DNA from 4 places in the Halobacillus sp. B29 genome. Region 1 is predicted to be linked to each of the others. Evidence: predicted binding sites of a transcription regulator. Region 1 holds the regulator's gene; each other region holds the start of a gene.

Region 1 (5,166 bases):
AACAATTGATTTGTTAGGGGATGTAGAATGGAACAATATACTGTCGATCAAGCATTGGAAAAATTGAAGCAATATAAAATTACGACACATAAGGAGAGCCTTCGACGATGGTTGCGAAATGGCACTATTAAAGGGGTCGAACCTGCGACACGTAAGGACGGCTGGCGAATAAACAAAGATGATCTATGGTCGTTTATCGAAGAACGTACACTGGTTAATGAAACACAAAAACCTAATGCAACAAATGTTGCTAAAGAGGATGATGTCCGAGAATTTTATAGATCGGAAATGTGGTGGGAAATTGCTCGTAAAAATATGTTCGAAGGATCCGTTGAAGTAAAAAAAACAGACGTACGCTCATGTATTAAACAAAAAAACTATTCCGAAAAATTTGAAATATATATATGGAATAGGATTACAGAACATACTTGGCAAGCTACGCCCCGCATCTTTTATTTGCATGATGCTTTTCTTTTTAGTAGCCAGCGTATAAAGATGGACACTAATTATAAGGAACGTAAAGAGCAAATTTTGTTCGCTTTGATTGAGTATTTAAGAAACAACGGTATTAAGTAAATAGAATGAGTAGAAGTAACAAATGGATGTAAAGTTGTAAAAATACACTTGGAGGTGTATTCCTTATAGGTAACAAAAGCAAGTGGTTCAATTTAAATTAGAAGAGAATCACACGAATCAAGAGTTTATGGGCATGTTTGGGATTAAGAATTAGTGCCAAATTAAATCGAGTAGGAAAAGATTTAAGAACGCGGAAACCCACAGGTTCTCTTAACCTATAGATGAACAATATCTTCACTTGAAATGACCGGAAAATGGGGGAAGAAATGCCTCAGCTTAAGAAAATAAGATAGCTTATTTTGTAAGCAAAGATGAAAAGCTGGAATAGTACCGGTGAATCGCAAGGAAGTGGATCCAAAAGTATTCTCCAAACTGTAGAAGCATTTAAGCGCAAGTACCCTAAAGATATTTTTAATGCTCTGGTAGAGCTAAAGAATGCCCCTATGATCGCTTACGGAGAAAGGTGTGGGGACCATCAGTTCTGGAGAAGGATATCATTGAGTTTTGTGAGGAGAAAACTAAGTGTAGAAGACCATACTCTGGCGTAATGTTTATGTCGAGTATTTTACAACGATTAAGGACTTATATCATAATGAAATCCTCTCTTACTCTATCCTTGATAGACAAGATACATCCTTCGAATTAAATACGTTAAGGAAAGGTATGTGAAGGACATGTTGACATATATGAGGTGATCCTTTCATAGGACCAAGGTTTACAGTACACGTATGTCCTATCAGTCTCAATAAGAGGCAAATAAAGAGGCACTATCAAAGCATGTCCCGATGAGGGAGCTGCTTTAATAATGCCATCATCGAATCATTCTACTCCACGTTAATATCAGAATAATCCAGTCTTCTAGAGTGAGGAAAATAAATCAACATACCGTATGCGCGCATACGCAAATGTATTACTACAATGATTGTCGCCTTTTCAAAAGCTAAACTCACGTTGATTCAAATTAACAGCCAGTGTGTCTGAGGGAGTCTTATTTAACTGTGTCACTCCAGTGAACATAAGGGCTATTATTGCTTGTTTACAGCAAAAATAGCCTCTATTTAAATATTTTACGTATGAGTTTTCCACTGATTTTACCTGCAGCTCTCCTGCCGACTCGCTGGCCAAGTCGGTTATTACGAACAGCATCCACGTCGTTCCAGATTCTAAGGATTTTTGAGAGCTTTGACTTTAATCCCATGTTAATCAACTCCTTACTTATAGTTCAAGCTCAAGAATGACCTTCCTTACGATAATCCGTTTGAACTTAAGTACCCTGTATCAAACATTTGGTAAACCAGCTCTTTTCAAGGAAAGTCCACCTTATGGGAAGGAAGAACGGAATAGAAATTATTTTAAATAGAACTTTTTAGTAGTATTTAATGGGTAAACACATAAAAAAGGGCAGCTCTTAAGAGCTGCCCTTAATATTTAATTAATGAACAGTACGATACAAACCTACTACCCGTCCTAGAATAGATACGTCATTTAAAAGAATAGGTTCCATCGTAGCATTTTCCGGCTGCAGGCGGATATGGTTTCTTTCTTTGAAAAAACGCTTAACGGTAGCTTCCTCATCCTCAGTCATGGCTACTACAATGTCGCCGTTTTGAGCAGTCTGCTGTTGTCTTACAATTACCATGTCACCATCCAGAATACCAGCCTCAATCATACTTTCACCCTGTACCACAAGTACAAACGTGTTATCGTCCGTACCGGCTAAAGAGTCCGGAAGAGGCACGTACTCTTCGATATTCTCGACTGCGGTAATCGGAGAACCAGCCGTAACTTTACCAATGACAGGTGCATAGGAGGCTTCACTTCTTGGGATACTGTGATCTTCCTCTAACTCTATTACTTCAATAGCTCTTGGTTTAGTAGGGTCTCTACGAATGTACCCCTTTTTTTCTAAACGCGATAGGTGTCCGTGAACCGTTGAACTGGATGCCAGGCCAACGGATTGACCGATCTCACGGACTGAAGGCGGATAACCTTTCATAATTACTTGCTCTTTAATAAAATCTAATATTTCTTGTTGTCTCTTTGAAAGTTTACTCATAGATTTACACCTCGTACATAGGATTTATAGTAACCACATTGTACCATGCTTACTTAAATAATACAAACAAGCGTTCGAAAAATCCGGTTGACAAGAACGATTGTTCGTATATAATTAGAATTAGAAAAAGCGAACATTAGTTCTCAAGAACGTTCGTTCCTAAAATTGGAGGGTCTAATCATGTTCAACAAACTGTCAAAGCTTGATATTACGTACCTGGTGCTGTTTATCGCAAGTTTAGCCTTTCTTTACTTTTCAATGGTCTCCATTGGATAATCTATTATATGCTTAATGAGAACACTTAATAGAAAGGGCCGAACATCATGAGAGTTATCCTATATTGTCGCGTAAGTACAGAAAAAGAAGCGCAAGTTTCTTCTTTGAACAGACAAAGAAATGAATTAAAACAGATGGCCGCACACCATAGTATGGAAGTTGTGGATTGTATAGAGGAACAAGCAAGCGGATATGAAATTGAACGGGAGGGAATTTTCCGCTTGCTTGAATATTTTTCTAGTAGGGAAGCGGACGCCTTATTAATACAAGATGAAACTCGGCTTGGAAGAGGAAACACCAAAATTGCATTATTTCATCAATTAAATAAGTTAGACGTTCAAATCTATTCACTTTCCCATGAAGGTGAGTTGGAAATAGCCGAATCCGACTCTATGGTTCTTCAAATAGTGGGCATCGTAGAAGAGTATCAGCGGAAAATACATAACATGAAGATCCGCAGAGGAATGAGGAAGGCGGTTGAGGAAGGTTATAATCCTGCAGTTAATCTATCAAATCAGCACTTGGCTCCTGGACGTGAGAGGATTGAATTTCCCATACACGAGGTTGTTCGTTTACGCCAGAACAAACTGTCATTCAAAGATATAGCCGCTACTCTTCGTGGACTTGGATATGATGTATCAAAAGCAACCGTCCATCGAAGATATCAGGAGCACGTATTACTTGAAAAAAAAGAAGACAAAGGTTACGATTGAATAAATGACAAGGGTCGCGTGGCCTCTTGTCTTTTTCTTGTTCATACATGAATCGATCCTGTTAATCACAATATAAATACAAAGGGGTATGATCTATGTTATCTAAAGAAAAGATTGATCGTATAAATGAACTGGCTAATAAATCTAAGCAAGAAGAATTAACTGTCAAGGAAAAAGAAGAACAACAGGAGTTAAGACAGGAATACCTGAAAAATGTTCGTAAATCTTTTAAGAACCAGTTAAAGGGTGTTACTGTTATTGACCCTGAAGGAAAAGATGTTACACCTAAAAAATTAAGAGAAATGCAGGAAAATGAAAAGAAAAACTGATTTATAAATCCGTACAGCTTATGTACGGATTTATTTTGTTTAAGAAACCCTTTTCTGGGAAAATTAATCGTAAGGGTTGGGTTTTTCTTGAAATATTGCCCCCGTGCTTGTTTCAAACCTCAATTCATTATAGGATAATACTTGTACATATTTTCGAAAGAGAAAGGGGAATGGCGATTATGGCAAACAGCCTTGAACAAACTTCAATAAACACAATCCGAACACTCACTATCGATGCCGTTGAAAAAGCAAGTTCCGGTCATCCGGGAATGCCAATGGGGGCAGCTCCTATGGCGTACACCCTTTGGACAAAATTTATGGATCACAATCCTAAGAACTCTGACTGGTTTAACCGCGACCGCTTTGTACTATCAGCGGGACACGGATCTATGCTTTTATATAGTCTCCTGCATTTATCAGGATACAATGTGACGATCGACGATCTTAAATCTTTCCGTCAGTGGGATTCTAAAACTCCAGGACATCCTGAGTACGGACACACGGATGGTGTGGAAGCAACTACTGGCCCACTTGGTCAAGGTTTATCCATGGCTACCGGTATGGCAATGGCTGAAGCGCATTTAGGCGCTAAATACAATCGAGATAACTATAATGTAGTAGATCACTACACTTTTGCTATTTGCGGTGATGGAGATCTAATGGAAGGTGTTTCTCAAGAAACTGCTTCTTTAGCAGGTCATCTAGGCCTTGGCAAATTAGTCGTGTTGTATGACTCTAATGACATCTCCCTGGATGGAGATTTAGATCGTTCCTTTAGTGAAAGCGTTGAAAAACGCTATGAAGCTTATGGCTGGCAAGTGATTCGTGTTGAGGACGGAACAGATACCGAAGAAATTGCAAAGGCGATTCAAGAAGCCAAGCAAAATACAGATCAACCGACGATGATCGAAGTTAAAACAGTAATTGGCTATGGTTCACCCAATAAATCTGGGAAGTCTGATTCTCACGGGGCTCCACTTGGAGAAGAAGAAGTTACTGCAGCGAAAGCTCACTATGAGTGGGAGCATGAAGAACTATTTCACGTTCCAGAGGAAGTATATCAGGATTTCAACGAAAAAGTTCAACAAAACGGAGAAGAGAAAGAACAATCCTGGAATGAACTTATGAAACAGTATAAAGAAAGCTACCCTGAGCTGGCTGCTGAACTTGAAGCGGCTATTAAAGGAGAACTTCCTGAAGGATGGAAGCACGAACT
Region 2 (5,166 bases), on a different contig from region 1:
TTGAGGAAACCCAAAGCGGGACATCAGGGAACCAAAATTGAGCAAAGATGGCTAAAGCTGTCAACTGGCTCCCCATTATAAGCAGTTCAGAAGACCAGTACACCCATCCGTTGCTAAAGCCTGCCCATCTCCCATAAGCTTTTTTAGCATAAGCCCGAAAGGAACCTTTCTGAGGATCCTCGGCTGTCATAGCTGATAAGGCATCAAATACTACATATGTTCCGATAGCAGCAAGCAAGAAGATGAGAAGTACGGCTGGCCCCCCTCTTGTTATTGCCAGAGCAGAACCAAGGAAAAAACCCGTACCAATTGTGCATCCTACTCCAATTAAAGAAAGCTGCCACCACTGAATCTTTTTATTATCAATTCTCTCTTTTTTGTCCATTCGGGGTTAATCCCTTCCAATTAAGTCAAATCGCGAAATCACATTTACGTTGCAATTTGAAAATAGTATATGTCATACTACTGTTCTCATACGAGAGATAACTGCCGAACTAATCCTGTTAAGGCTAGTTATAACTTATTAAAGATAAGCTCCTCTTTGTGGAAGACTCAGTTTCGAGATAACTCGGGTCCATTGCCAAAAAAGGATAGTGCGGCTACGGAAACAACTCGTCTTGTTCCATCACCCAGACACTCGAGACATAAGCCGCTCATCAACGGATTGAAAAACCACAATCCTTTTGATGGTCGGCTTATGCTGGTCGTGTCTTTCGGGGTGATTCCACATTTGAGGCCCTACACGACGTAGGGTCGATCGACGTTGCCACAGGACGTGGCGACCTTAGTCGATCCTCCTTTTACCAGGAGCTTCCTAGCTCGTTTCACTCCCTGCGGGATCTCACCTAGCTCCTTCTCCCGTTCTTACACTCAGGATAGGTGTATCATAAACCAATGCCTAAACGGCGTGGAGTGCTATCCAGCTCCAGCACCTAGCGTCTAGTGAGACTTCCCTCACTTCTGTACGATAAGGCAACATCGAATCGCTCCGCTCTTCGTGTTTTCTTTATCTCCGCCAGCTCAGTCCAGTCCATACGACGCTGACCAAGGTGCTTACGCTTTTAACCTGGGAGTCTCGTCGTTTCCACCGCCACCCCAATGATATCTAGTGAACGGACCTTGCTATAGAAGACAGGAGCCAAGCTGTATCTGCCTCAAATGCTTCTATAACAGGGTTCCTACACGTAAACACACGTGAAAACCAGTGTGGATCTCGTTCATGGGAAGGCGATTATGGAAAGATTTTCGAGCTCTCCATAAACGCAAAGGGGCGGAAGGGAACGGCGAAGACTCCTGCGGGATGAACATGATCGGTGAGATCCCGCAGGGCTGTTAAGCCCGAGGAAGCTCACCACATGCCCGCGGAAAGCGAGCCGTTCCCTGGAGCTTCTTTCTCCAGACAATATCTCGAAACGGAGTCTTCCACAATCCGGCCCTTTAGTTTAATAATGTTATTATGAAATACCTGCATGAATGTTTAATGAAACCAGTATAAAAGGCAGCAGAGCTGCCTTTTATACTACATATCATGCGAGGTTTTCTGATTTTGACGGGAATGGTTTTGGTTTTTAACTTTATGGGATCCCTCTATAGGAGTGCCATAAGGCTGGTCGGGTCCTGTTGGCAAATTAGGTTTAGTTTGCTGTTTAGGTCCTTTTTTCCTTGGTGACATCACTTTACCCTCCTAATCAAATTAAAGTTATTTTCGCTTTCTAGCTTCTTCTGGACCTTCCATAGAAGTAGCCCCCGGATAGCTTAATGGCTGATCTCGATCAGATTCAACTTTTCTTGATTTTTTTAATTTCTTCTCTTGTCGATCTTTACCCATGTAAATATCCTCCCTTCACTCTTAGTATGAGAAAAGAGACAGGAGTCATACTCTCCTGTCTCTTTGTAATTTCTGTGAGTTTTATTTTTTAAAATCATCCAGAAAGTCCTTTTGAAAGCTGGTGGTAACCGTGTTATTCTGAGGAGCTGACAACGGCTGAAATGGGTTGCTTCCATACTTTTCAGTTAGATCATCTATGGCCTTATATAACTTCTCTTTGCTTGCATATTGTTCATAATTAAATAAATCGAGCTGCTGGGTAATTTCGGATTTTTCAGCTAGATCTTGAGCTGTTACTCCAAGAAGGCGTATTGGTTCCTGATTCCAATGTTCATCAAAGAGCTGTAAAGAAACTTGAAACAAATCTTCGGCTGATTGAATGAACTCCTTTAATTGCCGGCTTCTTGTAACGGTTTTTCTGTCATGATAACGAATCATAAGCTGTACATTCTGTGCGAGCACTTTTTTATTTTTCATGCGTGCTTCCACTTTATGTGTTAACTTTCGCAGCACACTGCGCACTTCCTGATCATCTGTAGTATCTTCGGGTAAAGTAGTAGAAGTACCGATACTTTTAAATTCATGAACCGCATCAGGATCAACAGGGCGCTGATCATCGCCATTTGCACGATTTTGCAGACGCTCCCCATTAATACCTAGCAGGCGCTTTAATTCAAGGACAGGATGTACGGCTAGATCTCCAATTGTTTCTACTTTAATTCTTCTCAGCTTTTCTGCAGTTTTGTCGCCCACTCCATACATTTCTTCAATAGGTAATGGCCATAGCTTATTCTGAAGATCTCTTTTTCTCAGTATCGTAATTCCCATCGGTTTCTTCATATCAGAAGCCATTTTTGCCAAGAACTTATTCGGTGCTATTCCTATACTGCATGGAAGATCGAGTTCATCTGCAATTCGCTGCTGAATCCGCTCAGCGATTTCAGGCGGGGAACCCTGAGAAGAACAATTCGTAATGTCCATGTATCCTTCATCAATGGAAACAGGCTGAACGAGTGAGGTTACATCTGCCAGTATCTTAAACATCTCTTTAGAAGCCGTACGATACCTTTCAAAATTAGGTCTCATGACCATTAATTCAGGGCATAAACGTCTAGCCTCTCCAACAGGCATTGTCGTTTTCACTCCAAATTTTCTTGCCTCATAACTGCTTGTAACCACAATTCCTCGCCGTTCTTCCGGGTTTCCAGCAATCGCAAGTGGTTTTCCTTTTAATTTGGGATCGAATGCCATTTCGACCGAAGCATAAAAACTGTTCATATCCACATGAAATATGACCCGTCCATTTTTAGGATACCATTTAGACACATAAACCCTTCCTTTTTTCGAACTCTTGTTCTTCTATTGTAACATATTTGAAAAGAAAGTCTGAATACAATTAAGTTAACACAAAAAATCCCGGAATTTATCTCCGGGATTTTTTATATTCTATTATTGTTCTGCTGCTTCTTGAATGATTGCTGTTACAAATTCAGCTATTTTTTCCAGTTCAGCAACCGGAATGCGTTCATTTTTGGTATGAATTTCTTCATAGCCTACTGATAAATTGACAGTTGGTACGCCGTAGCCAGCAATAATGTTGGCGTCACTGCCACCTCCACTTGTCAGAAGCTGGCTTTCCCGACCAATTTTAGAAGCAGCTGAGCGGGCGATTTCTACTACCTGGTCGCCTTCCTTCTGTTTGAAGCCTGGATACATGATTTCAACATCCAAATCGACTTCTCCTCCCATTTCTTCTGCTGTTTCATGAAAGGCTCTCTTCATTTTCTCCACTTGTTCCTGCATCTTTTCAGGAACTAAAGAGCGGGCTTCCGCTAATATTTCTACGTGGTCGCATACAATATTCGTCTTCTGTCCGCCTTCGAAACGACCAATATTGGCTGTAGTTTCCTCATCAATACGACCAAGAGGCATCCTGGCAATTGCTTTAGAGGCGAGAGTAATTGCAGAAACTCCTTTTTCAGGAGCGACGCCTGCATGGGCTGTCTTCCCTTTCACCACGGCATTAATTTTCGCCTGCGTAGGAGCGGCTAAGATGATATTTCCGACTGCCCCATCACTATCGATGGCATAACCATATTTAGCTTTTAAAAGTGAACTGTCCAGTGCCTTCGCTCCTACAAGTCCACTTTCTTCTCCAACCGTGATAATAAATTGTAAGTCTCCGTGTTCTACACTCTGTTCTTGTAGGGAACGGATCGCTTCTAGAATTGCTGCTACTCCGGCTTTATCATCCGCTCCAAGTATGGTTGTTCCATCACTTACAACATAACCATCCTTTACGGAAGGATTTACTCCGTTTCCAGGAACCACAGTATCCATGTGAGAAGTAAAATATATAGGATCTGCTTCTTTTTTAGAACCTTTTAAGTTGCAGATTAAATTGTTTGCTCCGTGACCGGTAATAGACTTGGCATCATCTTCCAAGACCTCAAGTCCAAGGTCCTGAAATTTTTTCTTGAGAACTTCAGAAATCTCAGCTTCAGCTCCCGTTTCAGAGTCCACCTGGACTAATTCTAAGAATTCTTCAAGTACACGTTCTTTATTAATCGTAACCATTTCATTGTCCTCCTTCGTATGTAAACCATATCCTATTAGTACGTTAGCTGAACTAAGAGGTGGTGTCAATTAAAGAGGGATGTTCCCATGTTTTTTATAAGGACGGTCTTCATGTTTATTTTTTAACATATCTAGCGCCTTAATTAATGTAATCCTCGTTTCCCTCGGATCAATCACATCGTCAACCATGCCGAGTCCGGCTGCTACATAAGGATTAGCAAACCTTTCCCGGTATTCATCGATCTTGCTCTTCCGTGTTTCTTCAGGGTTTTCACTTTCCTTTATATCTTTGGCAAAAATAATATTTGCTGCGCCTTCAGGTCCCATTACGGCTATTTCGGCATTCGGCCATGCATAAACAAGATCCGCACCAATGGACTTACTGTTTAATGCCACATAAGCTCCTCCATAGGCTTTACGGGTAATCACTGTAAGTTTTGGAACGGTGGCTTCGGAATATGCATACAAGATCTTCGCTCCATGTCTTATAATGCCACCGTGCTCCTGTTTGATGCCAGGGAAAAAGCCGGTTACATCTTCGAAAGTAATTAATGGAATATTGAAAGCATCACAGAAACGAATAAATCGAGAAGCCTTATCGCTGGAATCAATATCAAGACCGCCGGCCATGTATTTAGGCTGGTTACATACGAGTCCTACTGTTTTTCCATTTAAACGAGCAAACCCTACCACTATATTTTTCGCAAAATCTTTATGGATTTCAAAGAATGACCCTTTATCCACTACTTCATCAATGATAA
Region 3 (5,166 bases), on a different contig from region 1:
ACCTGTTTCGGACTCGGGTGGGTGTGGAGGGGTACATGGGCAAGCATCTCATGGTAAACAAACTCATCTTTTTCCGTGGTCATAACCATGTCGTCGAGCACCAGCATGTTGCCCCACTCTTCTGTCTCAAGCATTTCTAACTCCTGAAAATCTGTTTTTTCGTTATGAAGGGACTGTTTAACTTTAGCCGTAATTCCGAAATTTTCTGTCTGCTTCTCAGTAAACCACGTGCTCATCTATGCATTCTCCTTTGTATATCCATAGTTCTCTATTACATAATTCGTCATGAGAGGTTTATTTTACTACGTATTCTCACATAATAATAGCAGTCTTTATTCATTCTTAACAGTTGGGAGTCTAGAAGAATGATCCTTTTTATACGAACGACATACCGCTGGTCAAAGCGAGCGCTCAAATGGACATTGATCGGCCTTGTGTTAACAGGAGCCGGATTTTTGTTTGTCTTAGGATTCGCCATTACCCAGGGCCCTCCTTCTTTAATGACCGAACAGAATACGGTTTATTATAGTCAGGGAGAGAATATTATTGGGGAAGATCATGGAGCGGAAGAACGATACTGGATTACCGTAGATGAGATGCCGGATGCCATTAAAGAAGCGACGATCGCTATTGAGGACCGTCGATTTTACGATCATTTCGGCTTTGATTTCAAGCGGATAGCTGGTGCTGCTTTAACCGACCTTAAACAAATGAGCATGGTGGAAGGCGCGAGCACCATTACTCAGCAGTACGCTCGTAATCTTTATTTATCACATGATAAAACATGGAAGAGAAAAATCCAAGAGGCTCTCTATGCCCTCAGACTGGAGATCTTTTATAATAAAGATGAAATTCTGGAAGGCTACTTAAACACGATCTACTATGGTCATGGAGCCTATGGAATTGAAGCAGCGAGCCGTTATTACTTTAATAAAAACGCAGAAGAATTAACGCTGACGGAAGCCTCTATGCTTGCAGGCGTCCCAAAAGGTCCCAGCTATTATTCTCCTCTGAACAATGCAGAGAACGCGGCCTCACGCCAAAAATTGATCTTGGGGGAAATGGAGAAAAGCGGCTTTATTACTTCTTCTGAAAAAAATGAAGCAGTAGAAGCGAGTCTTGTCTACTCGGAGCACTCTGACAGCTCCGACAAAGAAGCTGCTCCATACTTTCAGGACCAAGTCGTCGCAGAGGCTTCCAGAATCCTGGATATTTCGGCAGAGGAAGTTAAAACAGGCGGTTATCACATTCATACGACGCTCATAGAAGATCATCAGAAGACTTTAGAAAAACAGATTGACCGCCATATTTCAGCAGAGGAAGATATCCAGATCGCCGCTACTATTATGAATAGTCATAACGGTGCCATTACCGCTCTGATCGGCGGCCGCGATTATGAAACCAGTGCTTATAATCGAGCTACACAGGCTAAGCGTCAGGTGGGATCGACTATAAAACCATTTCTATATTACGCGGCGCTGGCAGAAGGATACTCACCGGTCACTATGATCGAAAGTAAACCGACCGATTTTGAGATAGGAGATAACGGAAAAGTCTACAGTCCAACCAACTTTGGAGACCAGTATGCGGACAAACCGATTACAATGGCCCAGGCACTGGCGGTTTCTGACAATATTTATGCTGTAGCCACCAACATGGATATTGGGCCCGAGAAGCTGGTAAATACACTGGACACATTTGGAATCTCGAGTCGTGCTAAACCTGTCCCTTCTCTTGCCCTTGGTTCTACCTCTATCTCTCTTTTTGAAATGATGAGTGCCTACGGAAAAATGGTGAAAGGCTCTGAATCTCTTGAAGGACACACCATTGAGAAAATTACAGACCGTCACGAAAATATACTTTTTGAATATCAGCCCGTTTTTAATAAAGAGAAAGAAATTGACCCGAACCGTGCCTTTACGATTACTCACATGATGACAGGGATGTTTGACTCTTCTCTTGATGGATATGCGTCTGTTACGGGCACTCCTATTAAAGGAAAACTAACTCGTATGTACGGCGGAAAATCTGGTACTACGGATTATGACAGCTGGATGATTGGCTTTAGTCCTCAATTTGTATCAGGGGTTTGGGTGGGCCATGATGAAGGTGGAAGAAAAATTGAAACATTCAATGAAAGAAGATATGCCAAAGCCGTTTGGGCAGACACCATGGAGGCGATTCATGAACCACTACCATCTGCAGCGTTTATTCCAACCCCGGATGTAAAAGGGGTTTATATTGATCCGGAAACTGGACACAGGTCCGGTCCTAATTGCCCGAAAGAACGCCTCATGTATATGGAAAAAAGTGATATTCCAAAAGAAGTTTGCGGCGGCGATGAGGATAAGAACAAAGAAGAGATCGAAAATGAGTTTAAAAATGATCCATGGTTCAAAGATGTAGTAGACTGGTTCTTTTAAATGAGGGGCTTGAAATACTTAAAAAAACACAAAGAAAACGACCGGCGGCAACCCGGTCGTTTTCCTTGTCCTAGTAAATACATGTATAACCATGTGTTACTAAATATATTACCCATTCTGCCAGTACGTCAAGATTCCGAGTACCCTTTCGACCATTTTTTAGGTGAACATTTTGTGAACAAATTATTCACCTAAATAATTGAAACATCGGTAAGGTCATCCAGTGAAATTTGAATGTTTTCTTTCGTTTCCCAGTGCACCCCATAGACTTTGCGTTTCAGTTTATGAATATACTCCATTTTCATTGGAAACTCTTCATAGTCAAAACCATTATGGATTTTGACCCGTACCGTCAAATCGTCGTTCAAAGCCCGCTGCAGTAAAAAATCAATCTCGATGGCTTTCTGTTCATCAATAATCCCTTTCTCTACCCGCTCATCTTCCTTCCATAATTTCCTTATCATCTCTACATGCTCCGGGAGCATTAACGATGTCCACTTAATTGTACCCCTGTCCCGATTGCGGCTATCCATAGTTGATCAACCCCTTAATACGAACGTTTGTTCTTATTGTAGCACAAAAATACCTTTCGTAAACTGGAATTTACAGGATAGTCAATTTTTTAGTCTGTTACGGCAAGCTTCCTTAAATGTGAAACTTGTTCCATTAAGCTTTCTTTGTGCTTTGTAGATTAGCAAATCACCTTTTCCCACAACATCTCGAATTCGAGTCTTTAACAATAGGGCCGGATTGTTGAAGACTCAGTTTCGAGATATCGGATTAGTTTAAAGGTCCTGCGGGGGATGATTCGCTTTCCGCGGGCATGTGCTGAGCCTCCTCGAGCTAAAGCTCTCCGGGGTCTCACCGATCATGTTCATCCCGCAGGAGTCTTCATCATCCCCCTCCGGACCTGGCCAAATCAGATGCTCGAAATCACATCAAACATACCTGCTTGATGTGGAATTAAGACGTATGGTTTTACACCTGTTTTCAGGATGTAACGATGCACGATAGCCTGTTATAAAAGCATTTAATACAGATTAAGGAGAAGACCTTTCCTCTTCTGGAAAGGTCCGTTCACTAGATATCGTTGGGGTGGCGGAGGAAACGACGAGACTCCCGCGGGAGAAGGAGCTAGGCGAGACCCCACAAGGAGTGGTAACGACTGAGGAGGCTTGCCAGTTCCCCCGCAGGAAAGCGAGTTGTTTCCGTAGCCGCCCCATCCTTTTTATGGCAATGGACCCGAGTTATCTCGAAACTGAGTCTTAAAGAAAAGGGAGCTTATCTGGAAGAATTAATACTATGAGGGCCCCTGATTTTAAGAGAATTCCATAATATTAGACAGTAAAAAAGCACTTTCTCTGAGGAAAGTGCTTTTTCTTATAATTTACTGGACACCGAGGGAGTCTTTTAGTTCCTGGTTTGTATTTTCCCATAGTTCGGGCTTAAATTCACGGAGATACTCACCGAGAATCGTCCTTGACTTTTCATCCATATGGTCGACAACAAATTTTCCTTTTAAGGACTTGTCCATATGGTTCACATGCTCGGGCATCAGCTTATAGCCTCGTTTAATGGAACGATCGACGACGATTTCACTTCCAGCTACTCCATAGTAGCTTGGCTTTCCTGCCTGATTATCCACCGTAACCCAGACGATCCAGTACAATAAACCGTTCGCTACAACTTCACGATCCGTAATAAACTTCACCCGCTTCTCAACCGCGCTGCGGGCATGCAGAGCCCCCATATCAACAAAGGCCTTCTCTTCATTCGGATCCACGATAACCGGGGTCATATTCTCAAGGCTGATGGAGCCTACACCATAACCACCATGACCATCCGTGGAGTCGTCCTTAATAATCGTGAACTGCTTCTTCTTTTTATCGCTTTTCTCATCATTATTTTTAAATTGATCAAATTCTTTCATGACAAACTGAACCTCCTCTAGACGTGACTGATTTTTCCCTATTTTAACATAGAATCCACTCTATGTTTTAGCATAAGGATTTATATACACCATACTCCGCCTCTGTTAGTTCATCGAAGCTTTTTATATGACGTTTTGACGCTGGAATAATTAATTCTTTAATGGGATAGGGTGCGTCCTAATGAGCTTGAAAATACTCCGTTTCGTAAACTATGCCCCCATCTAGTTGGATTAAAACGCTTGTTAAGGAACAGTTTAACACTCGACTTCTACGATTTTTTCGACTGGATTACGTACTGGTCCTCAAAACCTCTCTCCTTCTTCTGGCAGTTTTATCCCCTATATTATACCCTTAATCAAACGCTTGTTTAACACCTTTACTTCCCTTTTATAACGCCTTAAGTGGGCCTCTATGAGGAACGATGTTCGCTTTTTATAAAGACAAACCTCTCAGCTGAAGGGTCATCCACTCGCCTACTTGCAGGTTTCCTTTTATGGAAAAGCCTCTTCCACCCCATTGGGTTAGAAACGGGGATACCTATCCGTTTCTGCTGAACTTCCTTGATTCCTTGAATAATGAGCTGCATAGACAGGATAATCCCCATAAAACAAAGAAGGGCCGGGATAATAAACCACCATCTCCCCGTCATTAATGAATCTTTCGCTGCTCCAATCAACCCGGACCACTCATATGTAGTACTTGTTGGGGGGTCATTCTGCATGGGAGTGTAATCTACACTTGTCCCGCCAAAATAGATATTAAATACGCCTAGATGGATAAAAATCAGCATTGTCTGAATAAACTGCTGTCCA
Region 4 (5,166 bases), on a different contig from region 1:
ATTATAGTTCCACAGAGCATAATAAGTCTTTTACAATGGAAATGATCACACTGTAAGATCAACACGGATATTTAAAACAATCTTATAATAAAAACAGTGTTAAACAGAAGGGAGAGGTTTAAATTGACATGGCATCACTTTCATTTGAAAGCTGAATGGCCTGGAGGTCGTAACGAAGTTGGAACAATAGAGGCAGACAAACTAAAGACCCAAATATCCATTCCTAAAGAAATGGACGGGCCAGATGTAGGCACAAACCCTGATGAAATGCTGTTAGGCGCTGCGGCAACTTGTTATATTATTACGCTTGGTGCAATGGTTGAGAGAGCAGGATTACCGCTCAAAGAGATGAGCATGGACTCAGAAGGGATTGTGGACGTAACCGACGGAGTGATCACATATAATAAAATCATTCACAAGCCGCGTGTGCTTTTGAAGTCCGAAGCTTCCGATAAAGATATGGATAAGTTGACTAAGCTGGTTGAAAAAGCTGAGAAGAGCTGTATGATTTCAAGAGCAATTGAAGGAAATGTAGCCCTTGAATTACAGCCATCACTTGGAAGAGACTAACAAAGAAAAGAAGAGAGTGAACGTGACACGTTCACTCTCTTCTTTGTTTATTGATTCATAATATAAACTCTTGCCTCAAAAGGACGGAGAGTGAACGACGTTATATCCTCGTGGGATTCCGTGTCGTAATTCGATAATATTAAATGATCACTAGAGAGAGCGTAATTTGATTCAAAATCGGCTTCGTCTGAGGTTAGATTTGTAATAATAAGCGCCACTTTATTTTCCAGTATTCTTGTATAAGCATAAATTTGAGTATCTTCTTCTAACAGTAGATCATAGATTCCATAAGTGAAAAGGGGATACTGTTTTTTTAGAGAAATCATTTGTTTATAATAGTTTAGAACTGAGTCGGATCGTCCGAGCTGGTCTTTTACGTTAATTTCCTTGTAATTAGGATTAATTTTTATCCAGGGAGTTCCGCTTGTGAAACCTGCCTTGGGCTGGTCATTCCACTGCATCGGCGTCCGGCTGTTGTCACGGGAGGTGCTCCAAAGAATCTCCATGATCTCTTTATGAGAGGCTCCCTGAGCTTTCTTCTTTTTATAAAGATTTTTGGCCGCAACATCGTCATAGTCTTCGAGAGAAGGAAAGGCGACGTTGGTCATTCCGATTTCCTGTCCCTGATAGATAAAAGGAGTGCCCTGCATCAGAAAATACATCGTACCAAAAGAAGTGGCACTTTCTTTCCAATACTGCTCGTCATCTCCCCATGTGGAAACGACGCGGGCTTTATCGTGATTCTCAATGAATAGAGCATTCCAGCCATCATCTTCCAATGCTTTTTGCCAACGTGTTAAAGCTTTCTTTAAGCCGACAACATCAAGCTTGTCATCTCCATCTTTATTCCAGAGATCCAAGTGTTCAAACTGGAATACCATATCCATTTTCCCGTTTTCACCGACCCATAGATTTGCTTCTTCAGCACTTACTCCGTTTGCTTCGCCTACGGTCATGACGTCGTAGTTAGCATACGTCTTATTTTTAAACTCCTCAAGGAACTCGTGGATCCCTTCCTGGTTCATGTGCATATCAAAAGAAGAAACGTATTCTTCGCCTTCCGGGTTAGGCATATCCGGAAGGTCCGGACGTTTTTTTATGTGGCTGATCGCATCGATACGGAATCCATCAATTCCTTTCTCGAGCCACCAGTTCACCGTATCATATAACTCTTCGCGTACTTCTTCATTCTCCCAATTCAAATCCGGCTGCTTTGTGGAAAACACATGAAGGTAATATTGACCTGATGCTTCATCATATTCCCAGGCTGATCCTTCAAAAATACTTTCCCAGTTATTTGGTTCTTTTCCGTCTTTAGGGTCACGCCAAATATACCAATCACGTTTGGGGTTATTTTTAGACTTACGCGACTCGACGAACCATGGATGCTCATCGCTGGTATGGTTGAGTACGAGATCAATGATTAATTTCATATCCCGCTTATGAACTTCCTTTAATAACCGGTCAAAGTCGTCCATTGTACCGAATTCTTCGAGGATATCTTTGTAATCGGAGATATCGTATCCGTTGTCATCCTTCGGGGATTTGTACATGGGGCAGATCCAAATAAAATCGATTCCTAAATCTTTCAGATAATCGAGTCGTTCGATCATTCCTTGTATATCACCAATACCGTCTCCATTTGAATCTTGAAAACTTCGCGGGTACACTTGATAGCCTACAGCTTCCTTCCACCAAACACGTTCCATATCCATCCCTCATTTCTTCTAAATTTAATGCTATGAAGACAGGTTCTTTTAAACTATTGTACATGAAAAAGAAAGAATGAGTAATTAAAGTAATTAGTAGTGCAACCGATTGCACTACTAATTACTACACTGCTTAACTTTTATTGAAGAATTATTTTCACGTAAAAATAGAAATCAATTGTGCAACCGTTTGCCTTTTCAGTAATTATATAGTATCTGATTTTCTTTACTTTGACAATAGCTGGTGAATGGACTTCTTTACTGTTGTTGGTTCGTTTCAATCTATTTTAAAACAGCAAATCAAGTAGGAATTTTTCTTCTGTCTTTTATATAAAGTAGCGGTTGGTTTTAAGACGAAAGGACAGTCTCGCGCTATTACAAGTGGTGTACCATGGAGAACTCTTTATTACCATCTGGAGAATTTTGATGGATGGATAACACGTACCAAGCCTTGTCTTTTCCTGCTGTGATGCCTAATCGTCTAATCCATACCCCCGCATATGGATTATTTTGTTATTCGTCTTTTTACAGTGTAAATAATCACCAAACGCTTAAAATAGGTAAGAGTATATTTCTGCTGTATGTTTTATATGGTCCTAAAATATATAGGCGATTAGAATCCTTTACATCATAATAATATTTCCTTATAATAAGAACAAACGTTCGTGTGGAGTGGTGAGAGTGGATTATCAAGGATATCCGCGAAACGATGTGCTTTGTATAGATATGCGCAGTTTTTATGCAAGTGTAGAATGTATGAAAAGAGGGCTGGACCCTAAAAAAGCGTTATTGGCGGTGGTAGGGGACACTACACGAAGAGGAAGTATTGTTCTCGCTGCTTCTCCCACGCTGAAACGAAAGTATGGAATCAGTAACGTCAGCAGGTATTTTGAACTGCCTGACGACCCCAGTTTAATTATTGCACCTGCGCACATGGGAGATTACCTCGAAGTATCTGTGGAAATTACCAAAATGATCAGGAATTATGTTCCTCAGCAGGCTATCCACGTGTACTCGGTGGACGAATTGTGGGTCACCATTAATGGATTAAATAAGCTGTATGGAAGCCCGTATGAAATCGCTCATATGCTTCAATTTGAGATAAGAGAGCAATTCGGCATAGAATCTGTGATTGGAATTGGGGATAACAAATTTCTTGCCAAAGTCGTGATGGACATTCATGCGAAAAAGGCAGAAGACGGAATTGCAGAATGTCGATATGAAGACGTAGAAGCAAAGCTTTGGCCGTATGATATTCATGACGTATGGGGAATTGGCTCAAGAATGACAAAAAATTTAAACCGAATGGGAATTTTGACACTTGGAGACTTAGCTCGTCACCCCTTAAAGTATCTGAAGAAAAATTTCGGCATCATGGGAGAGCAATTATACTGGCATGCCTGGGGGGTTGACCTGAGTCCTGTATATGGCAATTTTGTGAAGACAGAGCAGAAATCTTATGGCCATGGAATTACGTTATTAAGAGATTATGAAAAAGAGGAAATTTATGCCTGCCTGCTTGATTTATGCGAGGAAGCTTGCCGCCGCGCAAGAACCGATGATAAGGAAGGCAGGACGGTGCACCTGGGAATAGGATATTCGAGTGAAACAGGAGGAGGTTTCAGCCGGTCCATGTCTGTACAGTCTCCGACTAATATAACAGGGGATATGTATCAAGTATGCTTGAAGCTTTTTCAGCGTTTTTACGATGGGAAAAGTAAGATTCGGCGAGCATCGGTTGCTTTAACCAACTTGAATCATGGCTGTGATGTTCAGCTTAGCTTATTTAATAACGAACCTAAGAAGAAGGATTTAGCGGACGTTATGGACCGGATTCGTGATGAATACGGTTCTACAGCTGTCCTTAGAGCGAGCAGTTATACAAGCGGTGGTATCACTATCGAGCGAAGCAAAAAAATTGGCGGTCACTATGCATAGGTTCACTATGATCATGCCATTGGTTTATGGTGATAGATAATCCGGAGCTAGTGAAGCTATAACGGTATTTGTAGAGCCAAGAGTCTGTTTTTTCATTCCTGGTAGGCGTAGTTATTACGCGAAGTAGATTCTTCAGCGTATACTATCTTAAACCTTTGGAGGAGTGAGAAAACAAACATGTATTTTAAAGATCATGAATACGAAAGTTATGATCAGCACCGGAAAGACGATAATAAAAGAGATTGCGGCTATCACAAAAAAGAGAATCATAAAAAAAGCAGACACTATGAAAACTGTGTGGCCGATGTATTGGAAGCTATACTAGCTGCTCAAAAGAAAGCGGATAAAGATAATAGCTGTCACACTTCCTGTAAACAGTCTATAGTAGATTTACTTGGGGAAGAGAAGAAAGTTAAGAAAAACACGATTCCATTTATTTTGTATTGTGGGTGTGACCCTTATAAAGGTACAGGGGTTACCACTTACCATTGCCACTCGAAAAAAACAAAGTTCAAATGTGTAAACTCTTTTATTTTCAAGGTTAAAGACATTGAAAAAGAATGTGCTGTGCTCGAATTACTCGTCTTCAAATCAGATCTGAAGCAGTCCAATGATCATGGGGAGAAATGCCACAGTAAAGAAGGGCATTCTGCTTGCGGTCAGATCGATCATAAAGAGGTGGAAGACCTAACAGGAACTGGTATTTGCATTACGGTTGATTTGTCATGCTTCTGTTCAATTACCTGCCTACCGGCCATTCATTTACGTCACTAAATCATCATTATATTAAAAAGCAAAGAAGAAGGTAATCCTTGCCAGGCTACCTTCTTACATAAACAAATATTTACCCTCCAAATGCCTCTAAAACATCTTCGATTTCCTTTGCTCCGACTTCTCTTGATGGAGTGAATTTACTCCCGACAGAGGTTCTATCCATATAATGAATTCC

The links. Region 1 encodes LexA, which represses DNA repair genes until DNA is damaged. Its sites were predicted from a motif close to CGAACATATGTTCG; they were not measured.
Region 2: ACTWP7_RS04235 (DNA polymerase IV) is a predicted target of LexA. The motif match lies at 3,173-3,186, and genes of this name have one in related genera.
Region 3: ACTWP7_RS12200 (YolD-like family protein) is a predicted target of LexA. The motif match lies at 2,977-2,990, and genes of this name have one in related genera.
Region 4: ACTWP7_RS07975 (DNA polymerase IV) is a predicted target of LexA. The motif match lies at 2,932-2,945, and genes of this name have one in related genera.

The regions. Positions count from the first base shown of each region.
Region 1 is NZ_JBQQCM010000003.1:134,764-139,929, reverse strand. It holds gene ACTWP7_RS04995 (hypothetical protein) at 28-576, shown strand; partial or broken gene ACTWP7_RS04990 (IS3 family transposase) at 659-1,531, shown strand; gene ACTWP7_RS04985 (hypothetical protein) at 1,631-1,774, opposite strand; gene lexA (transcriptional repressor LexA) at 2,009-2,632, opposite strand; gene ACTWP7_RS04975 (YneB family resolvase-like protein) at 2,956-3,621, shown strand; gene ACTWP7_RS04970 (DUF896 domain-containing protein) at 3,717-3,950, shown strand; gene tkt (transketolase) at 4,130-5,166, shown strand, end outside.
Region 2 is NZ_JBQQCM010000002.1:388,530-393,695, reverse strand. It holds gene ACTWP7_RS04250 (amino acid permease) at 1-385, opposite strand, end outside; gene ACTWP7_RS04245 (small acid-soluble spore protein P) at 1,520-1,672, opposite strand; gene ACTWP7_RS04240 (YpzI family protein) at 1,700-1,828, opposite strand; gene ACTWP7_RS04235 (DNA polymerase IV) at 1,910-3,154, opposite strand; gene ACTWP7_RS04230 (M20/M25/M40 family metallo-hydrolase) at 3,278-4,405, opposite strand; gene ACTWP7_RS04225 (acyl-CoA carboxylase subunit beta) at 4,475-5,166, opposite strand, start outside.
Region 3 is NZ_JBQQCM010000008.1:181,222-186,387, forward strand. It holds gene speE (spermidine synthase) at 1-236, opposite strand, end outside; gene ACTWP7_RS12195 (transglycosylase domain-containing protein) at 366-2,423, shown strand; gene ACTWP7_RS12200 (YolD-like family protein) at 2,615-2,956, opposite strand; gene ACTWP7_RS12205 (YwhD family protein) at 3,811-4,353, opposite strand; gene ACTWP7_RS12210 (ABC transporter permease subunit) at 4,764-5,166, opposite strand, start outside.
Region 4 is NZ_JBQQCM010000005.1:9,157-14,322, reverse strand. It holds gene ACTWP7_RS07985 (OsmC family protein) at 124-570, shown strand; gene ACTWP7_RS07980 (glycoside hydrolase family 13 protein) at 618-2,279, opposite strand; gene ACTWP7_RS07975 (DNA polymerase IV) at 2,961-4,217, shown strand; gene ACTWP7_RS07970 (CotY/CotZ family spore coat protein) at 4,395-4,991, shown strand; gene ACTWP7_RS07965 (hypothetical protein) at 5,062-5,166, opposite strand, start outside.